DNA from 2 places in the Thalassotalea crassostreae genome. Region 2 is predicted to be linked to the other one. Evidence: predicted binding sites of a transcription regulator. Region 2 holds the regulator's gene; the other holds the start of a gene.

Region 1 (9,950 bases), 1.9 Mb from region 2:
ATTCAAACACTTCTCATTTGCCATCATTAACGAACTAATGCTTAAGCCATTTTCTTTACACAAGGTAATTAGTTCGTCAGCAGAAGTGAATCGATAAGGACGTTTGATGTTATTGTGCAGCGATAACGCTTTATCTTTTTCTTTTTCAAACTCACTATCCTCGACAATAAAACCACCGCCAATAGAGTAATAGGTTTGCTCAAAAATCTTTTCGTCATTGTTAAATGCGTAGATAGTCATGGCATTGGCATGGGCAGGTAATGTTTTGCGACGGTGATAAATTATTGCGTCTTTTTTTGGAAAGTCGATAGACTTTTCATTATTTAAAATAACTTGTTCAGTCGCATTTGTGGTTTCTAAAATAGTATCAATTTTGTCGACTGCAACGCTTTCAGGTGCTTCACCATGTAAGCCTAGTATGACTGCTTTACCGGTTCCGTGACCGATACCTGTTTGACCTAGTGAGCCAAATAACTCACAGGTTACTTTGTTGGTATTGTCAAAAAGGTTGTTTGCTTTAAGCGCTTCAATAAAACAATTTGCCGCACGCATTGGACCAACGGTATGAGAGCTCGAAGGCCCGATACCGATGGAGAACATATCAAAAACACTGATCATTTGTTTGAACCTGATTATTATGCACGTTGAATCTATTAAACAACCTGCTGATTTTTATTTGAGCGGATTTTACTTTAGGCGGTGAAAGGTTACAAACACAATTACATTTTATTTAAGGTGTTGTACCAAATCTTTTAATATTGCCGCCGTTGCGCCCCAAATGTTGTAGTTTAAATATGGCATAAAATAGACTTTATGCTTATTACCTTGACGACTAAATTCAACTTTTAGGTGATTATCTTCATCAAAAAAATGCGAGAAGGGCACGTAAAAAACTTCGGCAACCTCATTTTGGTCGATAACAAAGTTATAGTTATCAGGGATGAAACCAATGATAGGGGTGATGTGAAAGCCCGTAATGGTATGGTATGGCTTAAGTTGGCCAACAATCTTTATTTCATCACGATTAACGCCGATTTCTTCTTCGGTTTCACGCAATGCGGTATCGATAAGGTGAATATCTTGTTTTTCGACTTTACCACCCGGAAAGCTAATTTGCCCAGCATGGTGCTTGAGGTGACTCGCCCGCTTGGTTAAAACAATACTTAATTCATTCCCATGGTCGACAATGGGAATTAGCACACTTGCATGCTTTAAATCGCCAACATGCTGATAACTTGATGACAGTTCATCAAGGTGATGAAAAGCAAATTTCTGCAAAAACTGCTGCTTATTCATATATCGCTCAATCCATGGCTTTAGTATTATTCGGCGTATTTTGTAAAACGGGTAATATTTTATTGACCTTATCAAACGTTTCTTGGTATTCACTGTCCAGTTGTGAGTCGGCAACCAAACCGCCACCAGCCCAGCAATGGATGCGCTCTTGTTCACATACTAAGGTGCGAATTGTAATACTTGAATCCATCTTACCGCACGCTGAAATATAACCAATAGAACCACAATAAACGCTTCGCCTGTGAGGCTCTAGTTCTTCTATTATTTCCATCGCTCGAATTTTGGGCGCGCCAGTTATTGAACCGCCAGGGAATGCGCCGCGCAGTAAATCGGTGCCATCAAATTCTTGTGAAAGCATGCCTTCAACGGTACTGACTAAATGATGCACGGCAGGGAAGCTTTCTATTTCAAATAATGACGGAACATTAACGGAGCCTGGGCGACAGACTTTGGAAATGTCATTTCGAAGCAAGTCGACGATCATTAAGTTTTCAGCACGATCTTTTGGCGAGTTCTGCAATTCGTCGGCATGCTCTTTATCAAACTCTTTAATCGCTGAGCGTGGTCGTGTGCCTTTGATTGGTTTACTTTGTACTTTGCGATTTTTAAGTTGTAAGAAACGCTCTGGAGATACACTTAATATCGCACCTTCTTCAATGCGCATAAATGCTGAAAATGGCGCTTTGTTACTGGCCCTTAATCGTTTATATGCATCAAATTCATTACCTTGATATAAGGCGCTAAAACGCTGAGCTAGGTTAATTTGATAACAATCACCAGCGTTCAAATATTGCTTCACCTTAGCGAATTTTTCAGCGTACTGTTGTTTGCTCATATTAGACCGCCAATCACAATTTAGAGTAAAATTGTCTGGCTGCTCTTCAAAGTTGGCAATTAATGAGTCGATGCGCCCGGCTAATTGCTCGATGTCATTGTCATGGCAAACTAATGTATAGGTAGAGTTTTTACGGTTATAAATAATCGCTTGTTTATAGATGCCTACGGCCATATCTGGCAGCGTAATATCAAGTAAGCTTGTTGCCGGCAATTGTTCAAAACGACGACCTAAATCGTAACTAAAGTAGCCAACAGCGCCACCGATAAATGGCATTTTACTTTGATTGCTAAATGGTTTTGGAAACACTCTGTTTTGCACTTGTTGCAGCAGTTTCAGCGGATCTTCAGCCGAGACTTCAACTTTATCCTCGGTGAGATAATTAATTCGCGTGCTTTTATTTGATGTTTTTAGTGTGGCAACGGGAGAAAACACTAAGATGTCGTAGTTACTATCTACATGGTCACTTTCGCCTGAGTCTAACCAAAAAGCCCAATTGTCATTGGCCCAAATTGAAAATAAAGTTTCAGGGTGTAAGTGCTGCCAATGGGGCATATCGATGGTCGATAGGTTACTCATTGTAGTATTGGTATTGCCGTTTTTATTGCTATCGTTTTGTTGATTCACAGTGCCGTGTTACCGCTTTTTTGCAATCATTCAATTGCTCGTCATTGTATCAAAAGTTAAAACTTACGCCTATCAATTGACGATTTTATTATTTTCTTTTTCATTGACGATAAAACGGCAAGCGAAATTGACTGATTTATAGCCCTTTGTCTTATTGTGATAAACCTTGCTGCACTGTATGATATGCCGATATTTATACATTTAGACTTATACATATAGAATATAAAACGTTACCGCACGGTAAAACGTATTATTAAAACATTGATATAGACGGTGAGAACACTATGACTGTTATAAAGCAACAGGATTTTATTGATAGCATTGAAGATGCTTTACAATATATTTCTTTTTATCATCCAATTGATTTTATCCAAGCCCTGGAAAAAGCCTACAACAAAGAGCAAAGTACTGCGGCAAAAGATGCAATCGCACAAATTTTGATTAACTCAAGAATGTCTGCAGAAGGGCATCGTCCAATCTGTCAAGATACCGGTATCGTGACTTGTTTCGTGAAAGTAGGTATGGACGTTAAGTGGGATAAAACAGAATTAACTGTGCAACAAATGGTTGATGAAGGTACTCGCCGTGCATACAACAATCCAGATAATCCACTGCGAGCATCGATTGTAAAAGATCCCGCTGGTAAACGAATCAATACTAAAGATAACACGCCTTCTGTTGTGCATCTTGATTTGGTTGCAGGTAGTGGTGTTGAAGTAATGATCGCTGCAAAAGGTGGCGGTAGTGAAAATAAAACTAAAATGGCAATGTTAAACCCGTCAGATTCAATTGCTGATTGGGTAGTAAAAACCTTACCAACAATGGGCGCTGGTTGGTGTCCACCAGGCATGTTAGGCATAGGCATTGGCGGTACGGCCGAAAAAGCTGGTGTACTGGCGAAAGAAAGCTTAATGGATCCTGTAGATATTCAGGAATTAATCGACCGTGGTCCACAAAATGCTGAAGAAGAATTACGTTTAGAAATTTTTGAACGCGTAAACAAACTGGGTATTGGTGCACAAGGTCTTGGTGGTTTAACAACGGTTGTTGACGTTAAGATTAATGCGGTTCCAACCCATGCTGCTTCTAAACCAGTGGTGATGATCCCCAATTGTGCTGCAACTCGCCATGTTCATTTCCATCTTGATGGCAGTGGCCCAGCAGATCTTACTCCGCCAAAACTTGAAGAATGGCCTGAAGTGACATGGGAAGTTGGCGAAAATGTACGTCGTGCTAATGCAAACACCTTAACCAAAGAAGAAATTGCCAGCTGGAAAACCGGCGAGACGGTATTACTTTCAGGTAAAATCTTGACCGGTCGTGATGCGGCACACAAAAAGATCCAACAATTACTTGAGTCAGGTGAAGGTTTACCAGAAGGCGTAGACTTCACCAATAAATTTATTTATTACGTGGGTCCTGTAGATGCGGTAGGCGATGAGGTTGTAGGTCCTGCGGGTCCGACAACGGCAACTCGTATGGATAAGTTTACCGAAATGATGTTAGCCGAAACCGGCTTATTAGGTACGATTGGTAAAGCTGAACGTGGTCCAGGTACTGTTGAAAGCATCAAGAATCACAAATCTGTGTACTTGATGGCTGTTGGCGGCGCTGCTTATTTAGTGTCAAAAGCAATTAAGAAATCACGCGTTGTTGCTTTTGAAGAACTAGGTATGGAAGCTATTTACGAATTTGACGTAGAAGATATGCCAGTAACCGTTGCTGTGGATAGCACTGGTGAATCTGCACATGTAACCGGTCCAGCTATTTGGAAAGGCAAAATAGAAGTAATGGATGCTGCGAATAATTCGTAATCCTAAAATTTAGAAAAACAAGCGCCCGACAGGGCGTTTGTCATTTTTAAAAACGAAAGTTAGAAACAAGTTAAACAAAAGTTAATTTAGAAGTAATAAAGAAACAAAATATGAAGTTCAATAAAACCCTAAGTATTGCTGCACTAGCAGCAATGTCTTTAAGCACAACTGTTAACGCGAAAAGCGATATTCTAACGGTTGATACGTTAAATAATTTAAACCAACTACATGATGTAGTGATTTCACCAAACGGCAGCAAGCTTGTTTATGGTGTAAAAAAAGGCCAAGAGAAAAACACTAACCACCTTTACCTTTTAGATATCAAAACCGGTAAAACATCACAAATAACAAGTCACGCAACCAGTGAATCTTCAGTTGTATGGGCAAAAGATGGCTCGGGTGTTTATTTCTTATCGTCACGTAGCGGTTCTACGCAATTATGGTTTTTACCATTAACTGGTGGTGAAGCGATTCAGCGTACCGATTTCCCTCTTTCGGTTGAAGGTTATAAATTATCAAGCGATGAGCAGCAAATCGCATTAGCGTTTACAGTAATGCCAGGTTGTGAGACGTTCAAGTGTACCATTGATGCAATGAACGCTGAAAAGGCGAAAAAGCATAATACTCGTGCCTACGATAAATTAATGGTTCGTCACTGGGATCATTGGTTAGATAACTTTAATACTCACTTGTTTGTAGCGAACCTTGAACAAGGTAAAGTTGCCACCAATGCCAAAGATTTAATGCCATCGTGGGATTCCGATATTGCTGGAATTGGCCAAGTATCGTTCAATCCAAATGGCAAAAGCATCGCATTTTCGGCAAAGCTACCTAGTGATGATCAAGCATGGACGACGAATTGGGATATCTTTGAAGTTGATATTGAATCGGCTAAAATCAATAACTTAACGGACGATAATGAAGCATGGGATGCAATGCCTGTTTATTCATCTGACGGACGTTATCTTGCATATAAAGCAATGAATACACCGGTTTATGAATCGGATAAGTACACCTTGCATGTAAAAGATTTACGCAGTAATGAAACACAAAAAGTAGCGCCATTGTGGGATCGTTCAATTGCAAGCTTCCAATTTGCTAGCGACAATCGCAGTGTTATTGCCGTTGCGCAAGATGTTGGTCAAAAAAGTATTTTTAACATTGATCTTCAGTTTGGTGAAGTAACGACAATCAGCAGTCAAGGTTACTCAGGCGATGTGTCAATTGCCGGTGATAGTGTTTACTTTACTCGTCATGACTTAGGTCACCCTGCAGATATTTATACAGTTAAAACTGACGGTTACGGCATTAAGCAGTTAACTGACATAAACAAAGACAAGCTTGCTAATGTGAAGCTTGGCGACTTCGAACAATTTAAGTTTAAAGGCTGGAACAACGAAGACGTTCATGGCTACTTAGTTAAGCCGGCAAACTTTAAACAAGGTGAGCAATATCCAATCGCGTTTTTAGTACATGGCGGACCACAAGGTAGCTTTGGTAATATGTTCCACTATCGTTGGAACGCTCAACTTTGGGCGGCACAAGGGTATGGCGTAGTGATGGTAGATTTCCATGGCTCGACTGGCTACGGTCAGGCATTCACTGACTCAATCAGTCAAAACTGGGGCTCTCGTCCATTAGAAGATTTACAAAAAGGTATGGATTACATCACCAAAAGCCAACCTTGGTTAGACCGTGATAACGCTTGTGCGCTCGGCGCATCATACGGTGGTTACATGATGAATTGGATCATGGGTAACTGGTCTGATGGTTTCAACTGTATTGTTAACCATGCTGGCTTATTCGACATGAAGAGCTTTTACAATGTAACAGAAGAGCTATGGTTCCCTGAACACGACTTTACTGGCCCATATTGGGAAAAAGAAGAAGAGTACAGCAAGTATGATCCATCACGCTTCGTAGACAACTGGAAAATGCCAATGTTAATTATCCAGGGTGAACTTGATTACCGTGTACCTTATGGCCAAAGTTTAGGTGCGTTCACAACGATGAAACGTAAAGGCCTAGAGTCTCGTTTAGTGATGTTCCCAGATGAAGATCACCATATTCGCAATCCAGATAATTTAAAAGAATGGTATCGAGAAATTTTTGTTTGGATGGATAAATATCTAGAGAAAAACGGCGAGTAATTTGAGCCATTAATCAATTTCAAATCCCGGCATCTGCCGGGATTTTTTTTAATATCAAACTGATATGTCTAGGTTGAGTAAATAACTCCTTGACCTTAAAGAGCCGTTAATGATTAAATGGACTGTAAAAATAACCAGTGGTTTTAGCCATGAACAGTGCCCAAATAGATCCATCAATTTTCCTTTACGTCGCTTTATCATTGCTTGTGCTATTGAGCATAATGACCGTTATTCTGCTAGCCAAAGTGTCTTCCTTAAGTAACGCCGTTAACAATCAAAATAATGATAATAAAGTTGCGCAAGATAGAGCCTCACAACTAGTAAAACAGATACAAGATTTACGTTCTAGTCAAGAAAATACCGGCGCAGTGCTACAAATTAAACTGCTACAACAACTTGCCGAACACAAAGAGCAATTTAATAAAAACCAATTGTTTGCCATTAATCAGCTTGTTACCCATTTAAATAAATCCACGAAAGAAAGCAGGGAAGAGCTTTCTAAATCGATGGCGATGAATGCTGAAGTGTTAGCGAAGCGGATGAAGGAACTTACCGAAAGCACTGACAAACGTTTACAAGATATTTCCACCGGTGTTGAAAAACGTTTAACCGATGGCTTTGATAAAACCACCAAGACATTCAATGATATTGTTAAGCGTCTAGCGCTAATTGACGACGCACAGAAAAAAATTACCGAGCTATCAGGCAATGTGGTGAGTTTACAAGAAGTGCTAAGTGATAAGCGCTCGCGTGGTGCATTTGGTGAAGTTCAATTAAATGCGTTGATTCGTAATGTACTACCGGAAAAACACTTTGCTTTGCAGCATACTTTGAGTAATAGCAAAATTGCCGATTGCATGCTGTTTTTGCCAGAGCCTACCGGCAACGTTGCCATCGATTCAAAGTTTCCATTAGAAAGCTTTAAGAAAATGATGGATGTGCATCTTGGCGAAAGTGACCGCAAACTTGCAGAGCGCCAGTTTAAACAAGACATTAAAAAGCATATTGGCGATATTGCTGGCAAATACATTATCGATAAGGAAACGTCTGATGGCGCGATCATGTTTATTCCCGCTGAAGCAGTATTTGCTGAGATCCATGCTCATTTCCCTGAACTGGTAGAGCTCGCTTATCAAAATCGTGTTTGGTTAACCTCGCCAACGACGCTTATGGCAATTTTGACCACGGCTCGCTCTGTTATTAAGGATGAGGCAACCCGTCAGCAAGTTCATTTAATACAAGAGCATCTAGGGCTCTTAGGTAAAGATTTTGGTCGCTTTCGAACTCGTTTTGACAATCTAGCCAAACATATCGACCAAGCAGCTACTGATGTGAAACAAATTCATACATCAGCAGATAAAATATCTAATCGATTTGAAAAAATTGAACAAGTTGAGTTAACAGATGAGAAGCTATCGATAACCGAATAGCTTTTTGCTCATTGATAATACAAAGGGAGCAGATGCTCCCTTTTTTGTTTTATCTGTCGCTTAAATGCCGTTAAATGGCTATTACATCGCCATCACAGTATTAACAAATACAACGGTCAGTAACAATGGACATACGAATCGTAAATAGTTGCCCCAAAGCTTTAAGCTTGGCTTGGCATCAATAACCGCTTTGTCTTTAAGTAGATTGCCACGCTTCCATATCCAGCCAACCACAATAAAGTAAAATAAACCCATTATCGGCAATTGGAAGGTATTTACCCAGCTAATTACTGCATCAAATAATGTGTCAAAATTAAACACTAAGGTCATACACGCGGCTAAGACAATTATAGAAACTAAGAGTGTAGCCTTACCACGCGAATAGCCTTTGCTTTCAAGTAAGTAGGAAACAGGAACTTCGGTAGCTGAAATTGTTGAAGTAAGTGCCGCCATCGACATTAATGAGAAAAACATAAGCGCAATATAAACACCAACGGTTCCCATTGATTCAAATAATGTCGGTAATACCGAAAATATTAATTGTGGGCCGCCAATGAGTTGGCCATTAGTAAACACTTCTTGACCCATATGCTGAGCGACGAAAAGTGTTGGGATGATAAGTAAACCTGCAAGAATAGCAATCAACGTATCTAACGCGGTGATCGAAACCACTAATTTACCGAGACCTTCACCTTTTTTCATGTAAGAGCCGTATACCATCATACCGCCGACACCAATGGATAAAGAGAAGAAAGCTTGTCCCATTGCTGCAATAATTAAGTTCGGGTCTTTTAATTGGCTAAAATCAGGAACTAAGTACATCTCTATGCCTTCACTAGCGCCAGGTTGCTGTAAAATATAGATGATCAAAGCAACAAGCAATAGAAAAAGAATTGGCATTAATCGGCTAGACCAACGTTCGATACCGGCGTGAACGCCTTTTTTTATCACTAGCGCACTAAGAATTATAAATATAGGGGTAAATATTAGATTGCGCAGATCACTAGACTCTCCTAACCAAGTCGCCACAGAGTCAAATCCACTGAGCTGTGCCAGTGGCGATAGCGCATGAGATAGCATCCAACCAGCAACGATTGAATAGAAGCTTAACATTAATATCGCGCCTAATAAGCCAAATAAACCTGCATATTTGCCGACATTTCGAGAAACACCTTCACAGGCATCTTCTAATGCTGAAACTGGATTTTTTTGTGCCTGGTTACCTATATACATTTCTGCATATAACGCCGGTAAAGCTAATAAAACGGTAACCATGAGATAAACGAAAACGAACGCTCCGCCACCATTATTAGCAGCTTGTGTAGGGAAGCCCCAAATATTTCCCAAGCCAATAGCGGAACCAGCGGCTGCTAAAACAAAGCCGATACGTGAGTGAAAAGAATCACGGATAATAGACATATAGATTACTTCTTATAATTATTATTTTGTATCGTCATTAGTGAGATCATTTAAAATGAAGCATTTTTATAATCACTATGACATTTTTATTTATCTGAGCTTACTAATTTACGGGTTATAAAGGCAAGTAAAATTATCAGCAAAGAGCTAGTCGTTTAAACACATCAGCTGTAATTTATGCAAAAGTGCCGTTATTGCACTAGAAACAACTTACGTATTTGCTTATTATTGGGCTAATTTGAAATACGAAGAACTTTCTATGCTGCAGTATAAAATCATTCCCGTTACGCCTTTTCAACAAAACGCGACATTAATTTGGTGCGATCAAACAATGGAAGGCGCAATTATTGACGCTGGTGGCGAAACACCGCGCTTGCTA
Region 2 (9,950 bases):
GTAGAATATAAGCGATTACCAGCAAAACTTCGGCGAATAAAGAATGCCCCTGCCTTTCTGAAAATTGGCCCTGCTGGCCAGAAGTTTAAGTTAATACCTGCAGCGATCCTTGGCGTCACTAGACCTTGATGATAAATAACATAGGTTAGTAATAAATAGTCCATGTGCGAACGATGACAAGGCACATAAATAATTTCATGACCTTCTTCTGAAAGTTTACGTAAGCGCTCACCATTGCGAACTTCAATACCATCGTATAAACGATTCCATAACCAACCTAAAATTCGCTCACCTAAGCGAATCGTGGTTTGACGATAATCAGCGGCGATTTCTTTCATCATACCGAGCGCTTGTTTTCTAACTTCAGCTTCAGACAAGCCTTTTGATTTTGCTTCGTCTTTGATAAGTCGTTTAATCGCAGGAGTGGCAAACAGCGCGGTAAATTTTTGCTGGCGGTCCATCAAACGTGGACCTTTAGCGGCAATAGTTTGACGATGAAAATGAAAGCGTGTGATGCGAATTAATTTATGTGCCGCTTTCTCGTCCGTTCCGTGATCATCAGCCATTTGTCTAAAGGATACAGCATCACTAAACTTGGCTAATGTTTCACGCCCTAAGAACAATACGATCCAAAATTTACGCATAAAGTTAGGTGAAACTTCATCGGCGAGTACGTCACCAACATCTGCTTTTTGTTTGGTTGGCGCGCGCCCCCAAAGTAAATTCACAGGAATTAACTGGGCATCAGCTTGTGGATTTTTTTGATGATGTTGCAGTAAATCTAAGCCTTGTTGAACGGCATTCGTTGGTTGACTTGTCACCCATGGGAAAATAGAACTTGGTCTGGCAAGACAAATACAACGATTCATCGACTTACCATTTATTTCGACAATTTCGAGCGGATCAGGAAGTTGTAATTTTTTACAGGCTACTTGCAGAGCAATTAGATCACTCGCCGATTGATGACGAACAACGTAAAACACAGACTTACCGTCACCTATATCAAGTGATTCGATAGATTCTGGAATTACCTTACATCGCACCAATAACTTCACTGGCCAAGATAGTAAAAAATAGAACAAAGCTCTCATTGTTTAAATTACTCAAAATGAATGATAAAAATTTGCTTAATAATAACATTATTAAGCACTTGTGTGCTATAGCCCTGATATTACCAAGTTGTTACCGAGTGTGAATATGATGTTGCCTTACATCTTGATAATCTATTGAGAAAACAAGACTTTTTCTCAATTCAAGTATAAGATTAGTACAGAAAACAAACAACAGATACTAAAACCAATCATCACTACAGGGGTTATCCACATGAAGTTATTTAAGCAAACGCTTTGTCTGCTGTCATTGCTCAGCATAACAGTGTCAGCAACTGCTGCCGATATTAGCCAACAAGTGAACAAAGATTACCAACAACATCTTGGTAAATTATGGGATCATTTTCATCAAAATCCTGAATTATCATTAATGGAAACGAAAACGGCGAAACGTTTAGCAGAAGAAATCCGCTCACAAGGTTATGAAGTAACAGAAGGTGTTGGTGGTACTGGTATTGTCGCAATATTGAAAAACGGCAAAGGACCAATGGTAATGGTACGAGCTGACATGGATGGCTTACCTGTTGTTGAACAATCAGGGCTTAAAAATGCCTCGAAAGTTAAGATGACCGACTGGGATGGTAATGAAGTTGGAGTAATGCATGCCTGTGGTCACGATGTACATATCACAAGTTTAGTCGGTACCGCGCGCTATATGGCGGCGAATAAGGACCAATGGTCTGGCACATTAATGTTAATTGGCCAACCAGCGGAAGAACGAGGCCCGGGTGCATCAGCAATGATGGACGACAATATTTGGAAAACATTTGGCCAGCCTGATTTTGCCTTAGCGTTCCATGTAGATGCTGGCGCTGTTGCCGGTAAGATCACTATAGACGAAGGCTCACCTTATGCCGGAGCAGACACCGTTGATATCATTGTTCATGGTATAGGTGCTCACGGTGCATATCCACACCAAGGCAAAGACCCGATCATGATTGGTGCGCAAATCGTTACCAACTTACAAACCATCATTAGCCGTGAATTAGCACCAAGAGATGCTGGCGTGATAACCGTTGGTGCGTTCCACTCTGGCACAAAGCACAACATCATTTCTGATCAAGCACATCTGCAAATCACGGTTCGTAGTCTGAATCCAAGAGTGAGAACACAATTATTAGAGGCAATTGAACGTGTCGCTACCGGTACGGCTCGCACTGCAGGAATGCCAGAAGATAAACTGCCGACCGTAACAGTCAGCGAATTTTCATTTCCACCGACCTATAATGACAAAGCACTAGCGCAGCGATTAAAAGGTGTTATTGCTGATAAGATGGGCGAAGACAGCATGGTACCACCTGCTGAAAGTGGCATGGGCGCTGAAGATTTTGGCTTCTTTACTACTGACCCGTATATTCCAAGCGTATACTTTTCAGTCGGTGGTACGCCGCAAGAAGATTTTGATAATGAAAAGAATGGTGGTCCGCAAGTGCCAAGCCATCACAGCCCATTATTTAAAATTACGCCTGAACCATCGGTTAAATCTGGCGTAGAAGCAACGGTTCACTCGCTTTTGGAGTTGATGCCAAAAACGTAAGCTAAACTGTTTCAAAATCTGAGTTAAACATTTGCATATAAAGGAGATAGCAATGACACAACAAATAACGGAAAATACTAAAGGCGGCTGTGCATGTGGTTACGTGCGCTACAAACTGACCGCGCAGCCATGCGTTGTTCATTGTTGTCATTGCTTATTGTGTCAGCGGCAAACCGGCAGTGCATTTGCCGTAAATGCATTGTTTTGGGCCGACGATGTTATTGTAGAAACAGGTAGCGTCAATGAAATAGAAATGGAATCTCCAAGTGGTAAAGGGCAAACTATCGCTCGTTGCCCAAAATGCGAAGTCGCGGTTTGGAGCAACTATTTTATGGGCGGAATAAAGCAAGGCATTCGCTTTATACGCGTTGGCACATTAGATAATCCAGAGTTATTGCCACCTGATGTGCATATTTTTACTACAACGAAACAACCCTGGGTAAACTTATCACAAGAAAAACAAGTGGTTGATGTATTTTATGATTTTAATGTCGTCTGGTCTCTAGAAAATAACAACAAACGAAAAGATCTATTAGCTAAATTGTAATTTTCTGACATTGGATAAAAATCAGTAAATTAAATTAGTTAATATAAAAGCAAAGGTTAAAGCTAAGTAGGAATTTAAGGATGAAAATGAACAAGTTCGCATTACTCACAACTATCATTGTCGTTAATACGTTAATGCTACAAGGCTGCGGCGGTAGCGATTCTAATGTTGTTGAAGACAACGCAAAATTAAAAAATATTGAAGGTGTTGATGAAATATCTCCTATCTATAAAAATGCTATTGTTCGTTCACTTAGCTACCGAAATGATGAAATAGCTAATAACCCTGTTGCTGATGCCGAAGCGGTGAGTGACGGTACTGATAGCAATCAGTTCTCCGAAACAAATACACAAGAATCCGGCGTTGATGAAGCCGACCGAGTTGAATTTAACGGTGAACACCTTTTTCTCTTAACATCACCGCAGTATAAATCTAAGCCGACAATTAAAGCATTCGAAAAATCCGCTTCAAAGCTTAGTTATAGAAACACCGTAATGTTATCAGAAAATAGCCATTACCAAGGCTTATACCTATTCGGTAATACTTTAACAGCGATAGGCGAATCTTATAACCATTACTATTCCGAACCATTGGTTTCTGATCAACAATCTGGCATTGGCCAATACCAGTATCAACCGCCGATTGTGATGATCGATATTATCGACGATCAGAGCGCTGTTGTTTCAAACCAAGAGTTTGATAAACACCAATTTAAGATCAGCGGTTCACTAGTAAATAGTCGCCGTGTTGATAATGAGCTTTACGTTGTTACTCGCTTTTCGCCAAACTTTACTCAATATGATGATATTTATTACGGGCAAACGCCTGAAGAACTCAAAGACGCCGTCGAGCAAATTGACGCTCAAGACTTATTAGCCACCTACCAATATGGCAATGAAGAGGCGCAGTTATTAACGAGTAATTGTTATCTTGAAGATATTGCTGATAATGACGAGTCACTGGGGTATCAAGCGTTAATATATGTTGTCAAAATAAACTTAGAACAGCCCGAACAAATACAATCTGTATGTATCGGCGCAGAAAGTCAGCAAATATATTCATCGACCAACTCGCTAGTGTTGTTCAACGATATTTATCAATATACAGACAACAGCGAACAATCATTCACGCAAATGCATAAGTTTAATTTAACAACCCTTAACTACCAATCGTCGGGGCAAGTACCTGGGGCAGTTGGCTGGAACAACGCAAGTTATCGCTTTAGTGAACAAGATGATTACTTAAGAGTTATTACAACAGAGCGTAATTGGCGAGAAAATACTATAGAACACAAGTTATTTGTACTCGATACTAGTAATTTCGAAATGAGTGAAGTTGCTCGTTTACCAGAAGATGGCAGTGAGCAAACCATCGGCAAACCTGGTGAAGATATTTACGCTGTGCGTTATCGCGACAACAAAGCTTACGTTGTAACATTTAGAAGAACCGACCCCTTGTATGTAATTGATTTAAGCGAACCTGCAAATCCGACAATCGAAGGGCAATTGGAAATACCGGGGTATTCAGCTTACTTGCATCCTGTTGATGAAAATCTACTTATCGGCATTGGTCGACAAACCGATGGTTTATTTTGGGGCTTTGCCGAAGTTATCGATACCAGAGCCGATGGCGATAAAGAGCAAGAACAATGGCAATTTCCGCAAGCATTAATTAATGATGAAACCTTGGCCCATGGCGCAAAAATATCTCTATTTGATATCAGCGATCCAACCTCACCAAGCGAACTCATAACCTACACATACCCTGGGACGCAAACCGAAGTAGAATATGATTTCCATGCTTTCACTAGCTTAAATCACTCTGATGGCTCAATGTCATTTACGGTGCCTTTGTATGTTCATCAATACATAGAAACATTCGATGAGATGACAAATCAATGGGATTATCGTCATCAATACAAGTCGTCGTTAGAGTTGTTTGAAGTTGATAACTCGATGCTTGATAGAGTCGGCGCGGTGCAACCCGAATATGAAGAAGACCTGCAAAGCCGATACGGTCATCGCAGTATTATTGATGGTGATAATGTCTATTTTGTTGATGGAAATGACCTTTGGCAAGCAAGTTGGTCAAATCCTAGCGATGCTGTAAAAGTACAATAACAACAAAAACAATTAAAAAAACATGTAAAAATCAAAATTAAAACATCAATGATTTTATGTACTTAGCTATAGTGCAACCGTGAGTTGACAAAATAACAACCTAGCTTGCTAGTCTGCAACCAACCGACTTTCTATGCTAGGCGCTCAATTACGAGTGAAGGAACAAACTTTATGATATTAGCAGAAAAGATCGTTAAATTAAGAAAACAACTTGGTTGGTCGCAAGAAGAATTAGCAGAGAAACTTAATGTTTCCAGGCAGTCAGTATCAAAATGGGAAAGTACAAATAGTATCCCTGATTTAAATCGCATCATTATGCTGGCTGAGCTTTTTGATGTGTCTACTGATTTTTTATTGAAAGATGAAAATGAAGTGTTCGAATCGAGCCAAGGCAGCAAAAGTTCCGACACAATTCAGGTAAGCCTAGAACAAGCAACGAAATACATTGATAGCACGATGGAAGCGACCGCTTTAAATGTTAAAGGGGTTCTATTGTGCGTCTGCTCAGTAATACCGTTACTGTTTCTGCTGGCAATGGCCGATAGCAATAAACTCAACTTAACAAGTGATATTGCAGCACCAATCGGCGTTGTATTTATCTTAATTATGGTTTCGATAGCCGTAAGCTTCTTTCTCAAAACCAATCAATATGACGACGATACCACGGTAATAGATGATGAACGCTTTGAGTTAGCATACGGTGTACACGGTGTGTTTAGCGAGAAGATGAAAAAGTTCAGACCGACATACAATAGACGGTTATCGATTGGCATCTTTCTATTTATTGTCAGCTTTGTACCTTTGATGTTCGCAGCAATGTCTGCTGCTGGCACCGATTTAATCTTAATGATGTTAATTGTACTGCTATTGATCATATCGGCAGGACTATATCTAGTGATCCCAGTATCGACAAAATATGATGCCCTTAATAATGTGTTAAGGGATAGCGACTTTAACAGCGTAAAAAGCAAACGTGCAAAACGTGCAGAAAAGCTTGCTGCATTTTACTGGCCACTATTAATCGCAATATTTCTTGGCTGGAGTTTGTGGACAATGGCTTGGGGTATCACTTGGATTATCTGGCCAGTTGGCGCAGTACTTTTCGCCGCACTTATTGGCTTAATGGAATTGTTTGCTAAGGATGAAGAGGAATAAGCTTTAGACGACAATTAGTTTTTAATTTACCAATCAAAATAATAGGTTGCGTTTATCACCTAGCTGTATATACTAACAGTTACTGTACAGATAAACAGGCTTAATGATATGCGCGCCCTTACTGCAAGACAAGAACAAATATTTGGCTTTATTAAAGAAAAGCTAGGCGAAACAGGTATGCCACCTACTCGTGCTGAAATTGCTAATTTCTTTGGTTTTAAATCAGCAAACGCAGCTGAAGAACATTTAAAAGCACTCGCGAAAAAAGGCTTTATCGAAATGTTACCGGGTACTTCTCGCGGTATTAGATTGGCTGAAGAGCATATTGAAGAAGAAGGTTTACCGTTGATTGGCCGTGTTGCCGCTGGTGAGCCTATTTTAGCGCAAGAGCATGTTGAAGATAATTACAAAATTGATGGTAATTTATTCCACCCTGCCGCCGATTACTTGTTACGAGTTAATGGCGAGAGTATGAAAGATATCGGCATCTTAGATGGTGATTTATTAGCGGTTCATCAAACGACTGATATCAATAATGGTCAGGTTGTTGTTGCTCGTGTTGAAGATGATGTTACGGTGAAACGTTATAAGCGTGAAGGCAATGTCGTTTACTTGCATGCTGAGAATGAAGATTTCTCACCAATAGTTGTCGATTTAGCATCTACACCATTTAATATCGAAGGCATTGCCGTTGGTGTTATTCGTAACGCCGATTGGATGTAGTGTTCTTTCAGCTTTTAGCTTTTAAGAAGAACAAGAAAAAGGCAGTATTAATATTCATTAATACTGCCTTTTTTATTTCTATCGACGCCTAAAGTGGCCTTTATTAGCTATTGCTCCACTGTGACATCAATACTATTAAGTAAGTGTGGCATCGAATGATGATCACTTAAATTGTATATCAACGCTTCTTCGTCACAATTATCTTGTTTCGGACATAAGTCACAATCTTTCATTACTTTTTCAGGCAAGGTGTCTTTGTCACCTGGCAAGAAGTCTAGCATTTCAAAGAACTTAGGCTTACGAGTTAATACGAATACCTTGATCAATGATAACGCTTTGGCTCTATCAAGTAAGAACTGACAAAGTTTTTGGCCATAACCTTTACCTTGGTGATTTATCGTTACTCCTAATGAACGAATTTCCGCAAGTCCAGTACTGTAGATATACAATGCCGCACATGCACACACTTGTCCGTTTACCTCGATTACAGCGAAATCTCGAATTGATTTGATTAAATCGTCTTCACTGCGTGGTAAATTCTCTTCTCTTGATGACCAGTAATTTACCAGCTTCACAATCGCGCGAATATCGGTAAGCTTAGCGTCACGAACAACATAATTTGCGCTACCAAGTTGCAAGCGGCTTTGTTCGATAACTTTAGTAACAGGTTCAATACCTGTGCCACCAAGGATGTTTCGTTTATCTACTAAGTATTCTAATTCAAGTACAGGGTAAACATCGGCCTCTATTAATGAACTGAACTGTTTAAATTCATCTAAGCGCAGACTCTCAAGCGGTTCGCCTTGGCTAATCGCATATAACACTACTGCACCAGTGATATCGTGCGCAGTTCTAAATGGAACACCTTTGCCAACCAGATAATCGGCAAGCTCAGTGGCATTGGCGTAACCACCACGTGCCGCTTTAGCACATTCGGCAGAATTCAACTCAATCGAGTTAATCACTTCGCCAGCCATATCAAGACATGATACCCATTGCTCTAGTGCATCGAATAAGCCTTGTTTGTCTTCTTGCATATCTTTGTTATAGGCAAGTGGTAAGCCTTTTAATGTTACTAACAATGCCTGTAATGAACCATAAACACGGCCACATTTACCGCGAATTAGCTCAAGTGCATCAGGGTTCTTTTTCTGCGGCATTAATGAACTACCACTAGTAACCGCATCACCTAAAGTAATAAAGTTAGCTTCACCAGAGTTGAAGAAAATTAAATCTTCAGCGAAACGTGATAAATGCATCATGCCAGTACTTGCTGCAAATAATAATTCCAGTACGTAATCACGATCACTAACCGCATCAAGCGAGTTTAAACATGGGCCATCAAAGCCTAGAGAATTGGCTAAGTCATAACGGTTAATTTCATACGTAGTACCAGCAAGGGCGCCACAACCTAATGGTGATTGATTCAGACGAACGCGAGCATCTTGTAATCTTGAAATATCCCGTTTAAGCATTTCAACATAAGCCATACACCAATGAGCAAAACGGATCGGTTGAGCACGTTGTAAATGTGTATAACCCGGTAATATGTGTTGCTTGTTGTTGTCGGCAAGATTGATTAACTCAACTACAACCGCATTGAGGGTTTCGATGATCACGTCAACTTGTTCACGAGACCAAAGGCGTAAATCTGTACTAACTTGGTCATTACGACTTCTGCCAGTATGTAGTTTGCGTGCGATATCACCAATCACTTCGATTAGTTCACCCTCAACCCAACTGTGAATATCTTCAGCAGCAGAATCGGTGAAATCAATTTCACCGCTTTCTACCTTCGCACTCAAATCAACAAGAGCTTGTTCCATCTTTTGTTGTTCATCTAGCGTTAGCACACCAGCCTTATGAATGGCCTTTGACCAGCCAATAGAACCTTGAATATCTTGTTGTACAAGAATTTGATCAAATGGCAGTGAATCATTAAATGCTTTAAATTTATCACTACTTCCGCCTTTGAAACGGCCACCCCATAACGCCATGTTACTTCTCCTGTCCTTTCAGTGCCGCAATACGTGACGACAAGCTGAATAAACGAATAAACCCTTCGGCATGCTTTTGGTCATAAACGTCATCTTCACCAAACGTTGCAAACTCTTCTGAGTATAAACTGTTTGGCGAGCGACGTTGTGTTACCGTTGCTTGGCCTTTGTATAGTTTCACTACGATATCACCAGTTACTTGCTCTGCAAATGATGCACAAGCTGCCATTTGCGCGGCAGCTAATGGGTTAAACCAGCGACCATCGTAAATTACGTGACTAAACTCTAGACCAACAGACTCTCTAAACTTTAAAGATTCTTTATCAAGAATTAATGACTCTAGCCCTTTGTATGCCGCCATTAATACAGTGCCACCTGGGGTTTCATAACAACCACGAGACTTCATACCAACTAAACGGTTTTCTACGATATCAATACGACCAACACCATGTGCGCCAGCTTTTTCATTAAGGTCAACTAAACATTGATAAGGTGACATGGCTTTGCCATCTACGGCAACCAATTCACCTTTTTCAAAACTAAGCATGACTGAACCTGGTTTATTTGGCGCATCTTCTGGATCGGTAGTCATCGTCCAAACTTCTTTAGACGGCTCACACCAAGGGTCTTCTAATTCACCACCTTCGTGTGAGATATGCCATGCGTTTGCATCACGACTGTATATTTTAGTTAGTGATGCACTACAAGGGACGTTACGCTCTGCCAGGTAATCAAGTAAATCTTCACGAGAAACCATGTCCC

Evidence for each region. Region 2 encodes LexA, which represses DNA repair genes until DNA is damaged. Its sites were predicted from a motif close to TACTGTATNNNNATACAGTA; they were not measured.
Region 1: LT090_RS06380 (DNA recombination protein RmuC) is a predicted target of LexA. The motif match lies at 6,843-6,862, and genes of this name have one in related genera.

The regions. Positions count from the first base shown of each region.
Region 1 covers NZ_CP017689.1:1,467,404-1,477,353, forward strand. The annotation lists gene LT090_RS06355 (L-serine ammonia-lyase) at 1-618, opposite strand, end outside; gene LT090_RS06360 (CoA pyrophosphatase) at 727-1,296, opposite strand; gene pabB (aminodeoxychorismate synthase component I) at 1,304-2,710, opposite strand; gene LT090_RS06370 (fumarate hydratase) at 3,043-4,572, shown strand; gene LT090_RS06375 (S9 family peptidase) at 4,683-6,722, shown strand; gene LT090_RS06380 (DNA recombination protein RmuC) at 6,872-8,152, shown strand; gene LT090_RS06385 (sodium-dependent transporter) at 8,234-9,571, opposite strand; gene LT090_RS06390 (MBL fold metallo-hydrolase) at 9,831-9,950, shown strand, end outside.
Region 2 covers NZ_CP017689.1:3,465,985-3,475,934, forward strand. The annotation lists gene plsB (glycerol-3-phosphate 1-O-acyltransferase PlsB) at 1-1,091, opposite strand, end outside; gene LT090_RS15040 (amidohydrolase) at 1,324-2,646, shown strand; gene LT090_RS15045 (GFA family protein) at 2,699-3,193, shown strand; gene LT090_RS15050 (beta-propeller domain-containing protein) at 3,280-5,313, shown strand; gene LT090_RS15055 (helix-turn-helix domain-containing protein) at 5,485-6,468, shown strand; gene lexA (transcriptional repressor LexA) at 6,577-7,191, shown strand; gene argH (argininosuccinate lyase) at 7,299-9,188, opposite strand; gene LT090_RS15070 (argininosuccinate synthase) at 9,190-9,950, opposite strand, start outside.